DNA from 2 places in the Labrys sp. (in: a-proteobacteria) genome. Region 2 is predicted to be linked to the other one. Evidence: riboswitches for the same ligand, from Rfam matches in the RefSeq annotation. Region 2 holds a riboswitch; the other holds the start of a gene.
What was found. A riboswitch is a leader RNA that binds a small molecule or an ion and turns the genes downstream of it on or off. The one in region 2 is predicted to bind cobalamin.

Region 1 (2,384 bases), on a different contig from region 2:
TTCTTGCGCAGATCGAGGAATTCCTCGATGTCGACATGCCAGGTCTCCAGATAGGCGCAGACCGCGCCCTTGCGCTTGCCGCCCTGGTTGACGGCGATGGCGGTATCGTTGGCGACCTTGAGGAAGGGCACCACGCCCTGGCTTTCGCCATTGGTGCCTTTGATATGGGCGCCGAGCCCACGCACATTGCTCCAGTCATTGCCGAGGCCACCGGAATATTTGGCGAGCAGCGCGTTGTCCTTCACCGCCTTGAAGATGCCTTCGAGGTCGTCGGACACGGTGGTCAGGAAGCAGGAGGAGAGCTGGGCGCGCAGCGTTCCGGAATTGAACAGGGTGGGCGTCGAGGCCATGAAGTCGAAGGAGGACAGAAGATCGTAAAACTCGATGGCGCGGGCTTCCCGGTCGATTTCGCGTAGGGCCAGGCCCATGGCCACGCGCATGAAGAAGGCCTGTGGCAGCTCGAAACGCGTGCCGCGCACATGCAGGAAATAGCGGTCATAGAGCGTCTGCAGGCCGAGATAGTCGAACTGCAAGTCGCGCTCGGGCTTGAGGGAGGCTGCAAGGCGGGCGAGGTCGAAGCGACCGAGTTCCGGATCGAGCAGTTCGTTGGCGATGCCGACACGGACATAGTCGTGGAAATATTCGGCGTAGCGGCTCGCCATCTCGGCCTGCGTCGCCTGGTCGGGACGGCCCGCGACGAAACTGAGGGCTTCGCGGCGCAGCTTGTCGTTGAGCAGCCGGGCGCTGACCTTGGCATAATCGGGTTCGGTCTCGATCAGGGTGCGGGCGGCGAGGATCGGCGCCAGCGCCAGTTCGTCCTGGCTGATGCCGTCATAGAGGTTGCGCTGCGTCTCGTTCAGCACCGTTTCGGCGTTGGTGTCGGCAAGGCCTGCACAGGCTTCGAGCACCAGGGCGGCGAGGCGCGCGTGGTCGAGCGGCAGCAGGGAACCCTCCTCCGTCTTCATGCGCAAAGCAGGGGTAGTGCCGGCCTGTGCCTCCGCCTTGGCGGCGCGCTCCAGGGCTCGTTCCTGGGCGTGCTGTTCGCGATAAAGCACATAGGCGCGCGCCACCTTGTGGTGCTCGCCGCGCATCAAGGCGAGTTCCACCTGGTCCTGGATATCCTCGATATGGAAGGTACGGCCCGTGTCGGCACGGCGGGTCAGGCCGGCGACGATCTGGGCGGTGAGGTCGGCGACGATGTCATGTACCCGGCGCGAGGCGGCGGCCGAATGGCCCTCGACGGCGAGAAAGGCCTTGGTCACGGCCACCGTGATCTTCGAGGCATCGAAAGGCGTGACGCTGCCATTGCGGCGAATGACCTGGTAGCCGGGCTCCGAGGCCGGCTTCGCCCTGTCGGCGCCGGCAACCGGAAAAGGCGTCTTTGTGGTCGTGGCAGTTTCGAGATCAAGAGACATTCGGCAAACCCCAATATGTTGGAGGCTTGGGCCGAGGAGCGCATTCCGCGCCGACGCAGGATGATGCGCCGCGAGCAAGGCGATCCGTCGGGGCACCCCGCCCGAGGAAACGATACGCATCCACAGGCAGGTCTCCTGGCTCGCGGGTCGTTGCGGACTGCCTGCCTTCCCGGGGAGGGCGGGGTAAACCCACCTCTCGGCCAGTGGCCAATCGACAGCCGCTCTCCGCTTACAGTTGCGGGGGCAGCCCCGGCTTTGCCCTAAGGCCTACCGGATTCCCTCTTAGCGCCGGAGGCGAATCCGGCGACCTGTGAATACCGTATCTAGTATGCTTTGCTGTCTATGTGTCAATAGGTGGTGTGTATCGCCCTTTTGTTCAATGGGGACAGAGGATGCCGGGGCACAAAATTCATGCCCCGGCATACTTTTTCAGGCGGATGTCGCCACTCTCGTTGGAGCAATCTCTTCACGAAGTATACGGGCGGCGGCAACCATGTTGACGAGGGCGGGGCGGACTTCGTCCCAGCCACGGGTTTTCAGGCCGCAATCGGGGTTGACCCAGAGCTGGTCGCCGGCGATCCGCTCCTGCGCCCTGGCGAGGAGGTCGCGCATTTCAGCCACGGTGGGGCAGCGGGGCGAGTGGATGTCGTAGACGCCGGGCCCGATCTCGTTGGGGTAGCGATAGGCCCGGAATGCATCGAGCAGTTCCATTTTGGACCGGGCAGTCTCGATCGAGATCACGTCCGCGTCCAGGCCGCCGACGGCATGGATGATGTCGTTGAATTCCGAATAGCACATATGGGTATGGATCTGCGTGGCATCGTCGACCCCCGAGGCGGCGAGACGGAAACAGGCGACGGCCCAGGCAAGATAGGCCTCCTTTTCGGCGTGCCTGAGCGGCAGGCCTTCGCGAATGGCCGGCTCGTCGATCTGGATGATGCGGATACCGGCCCGTTCCAGATCGCCGAC
Region 2 (2,384 bases):
ATCCTCATCGGTTCATTTCGCAAGTGCGAAATGAAATAAATTTTGAAAACCGGCCTGAAATCGGGCCAGTGTTGTAAAAATGCGACGTTTGACGCGGTTGGCCGGCCCCTTTTCAGCGGCGAGCGGGGGCCTGCAGCAGTTTCTGTGCTGCAACGCCGAAGGCGATCCCCAGCGTTGCCCACAGCACGGCATGGATGCCGAGTGAGGCGATACGGAACTTCCACAACACCGTGGCCGAAAAATCAGCCGGGATGTCGTTGACCGTCGGCAGGATCTGCATGGCCACCACCATCACCGCCAGATAGGCTGCCACCCCCACGAGGTTGGCGTTCCAGCGGCCGAGGCTGGCGGCGAGCCGGTTCGCGGTGCCCAGCGCCGCCGCCATCGTCACGAGGGACAGCAGGATCAAGCCGAAATAGAAGGCGGTGCGCAGGCCGATCGTGTCGGGATTGCCGACGGCCGGTGGATTGGCGGGATATTTGATCTGCGGCACCACCATGATGGCGGCGAAGCCGATGACGGCGATCAATCCGGCGGTTGCGCGCGGGCTGAGGCCGCCGATCCGGCCCTGCGCGAAGGCAAAGATCAGGGCGAAGATGCCGCCGAGCGCTGCGCCATAGGCGACCATGCCTGTGACGAGCCCGTAGCTGGCCTGGACCGGCCGGCTGACCGGCTCTTCCTCGTGTTCATGGGCTGCGGTCGTCTGCGCAGCGCCGGGAGCCGGCGCAGCTGTCGGAGCGGGCGCCGGCTCGGATGCGTGGCTTTCCTCGAAAGCGATGGCTGCGTCGACCTGGGGTTCACCGAACACCCAGGCGAAGCCAGACGCAAACAGTCCGGCCAGGATGCCGATCAGCATCCCCCGGATCAAAAGCGATCTAACCATGTCGTGTGTCCAAGCGCCCTAGTGGCAGGGGAAGCCGAGCAGATGGCGAGCGTCATGCACGAATTCGTGGATGTAGACGCCGGGAATCAGCGAGGTCGCGCCCTGTTCGGCGCCGACGAAATAGATGGCGAGCACGGCCAGGAGCACGGTGAAGAGCGCCCAGGGCAGGATCTCGCGGACCGGGATGGCGATCGGCTGCTGGGCGACGGGTGCCAGAGTTGCGGTGGTCATGAAAAGCTCCTTGGGATTACGCGTCCCGTTACGAGTCATGCTGCCTTGGAAGAGGTCTGACTTCCGGATTGACGCCGCAGCGCCGCCGTTCACAGTGGCGCGACCGTGCCGGAATTCCACCGGCTTCCCACCCTTGGCAAAGCTCTTCCATAAGAGCCCAAGTCACGGATATGTCAATATTCCGGAAGCGACTTTATCTTGGGGAAATGCCTTCATGACGCCACGCCTGACCCTGCTGTGCCATGGCGCGACGCCCACACTGCGTGCGGCGGGGTTTCCGCTCGACGAGGCGCTCGACGCAAGGGGGGCACAGGCGGCCCGGGACCTGCAGGGGCGTTTTGCCAAGGCGACCCGCATCCTGAGCAGTCCGGCGCTCAGGGCCCGCCAGACGGCGCAGGCCCTCGGCTTCGAACCCGAGATCGACGGGGCACTGCGCGAATGCGACCATGGCCGCTGGGCGGGGCTTGGCCTGGAGGCGGTGGCCGCCGCCGAGCCCGAAGCGCTCGGCGCGTGGCTGACCGATCCGCAGGCCTGCCCGCATGGCGGAGAGAGCATTGCGGCCCTGAGCGCGCGGGTCGGCGCCTGGCTCGATGGCGGGCGGTTCGAGGGCTTCACGCTGGCCGTCACCCATGCCTCGGTGTTGCGCGCGGCGATCATTCATGTCCTCGGCAGCGAGCCTCGTTCCTTCTGGCGCATCGAGGCCGCTCCGCTGGCGAGTGCCGATCTCAGGCCTTCTGCCCGCGGCTGGTCGCTGCGGCTGGAGACATAGAGGCGCTCCGGCTGGGCCTTCCAGCAGAGCTGCTTTTCCTTTTTCGTCATTGGCATGTCGCCGGGCCTTTTGTAGACACGCCTCTGGCGGGTTAGTCGCCCAAACAGGATTGATGTCATGCGCGTTGCAATGATCGGTACGGGTTATGTCGGCCTGGTGACGGGGGCGTGCCTCGCCGATTTCGGCCATGTCGTCACCTGCGTCGACAAGGATCCGGCCAAGATCGAGGGCCTGCTGGCCGGCCGCATGCCGATCTACGAGCCGGGCCTGGAGGATCTGGTGGCGCGCAATGTGCGCGAGAAGCGCCTGTCCTTCACCACCGAGCTCGCCCCCGCCGTGCGCGATGCAGCCGTGGTGTTCCTGGCCGTCGGCACGCCCTCGCGCCGCGGCGACGGCCATGCGGACCTGTCCTATGTCTATGGCGCGGTACGCGAGATCGCCGCGGCGGTCGAGGGCTTCACGGTGGTGGTGACCAAGTCGACCGTGCCGGTCGGCACTGGG

Region 1: linked by a shared signal. The riboswitch ahead of QM672_RS30685 (ribonucleotide reductase N-terminal alpha domain-containing protein) and the one ahead of QM672_RS30230 (CbtB domain-containing protein) in region 2 are both predicted to bind cobalamin.

What each region holds. Positions count from the first base shown of each region.
Region 1 covers NZ_JASGFM010000061.1:63-2,446, forward strand. Annotated here, with positions in the region: partial or broken gene QM672_RS30685 (ribonucleotide reductase N-terminal alpha domain-containing protein) at 1-1,415, opposite strand, end outside; cobalamin riboswitch at 1,523-1,742, opposite strand; gene metE (5-methyltetrahydropteroyltriglutamate--homocysteine S-methyltransferase) at 1,845-2,384, opposite strand, start outside.
Region 2 covers NZ_JASGFM010000057.1:32,304-34,687, reverse strand. Annotated here, with positions in the region: gene QM672_RS30235 (CbtA family protein) at 113-883, opposite strand; gene QM672_RS30230 (CbtB domain-containing protein) at 902-1,114, opposite strand; cobalamin riboswitch at 1,147-1,278, opposite strand; gene QM672_RS30225 (histidine phosphatase family protein) at 1,329-1,883, shown strand; gene QM672_RS30220 (UDP-glucose dehydrogenase family protein) at 2,001-2,384, shown strand, end outside.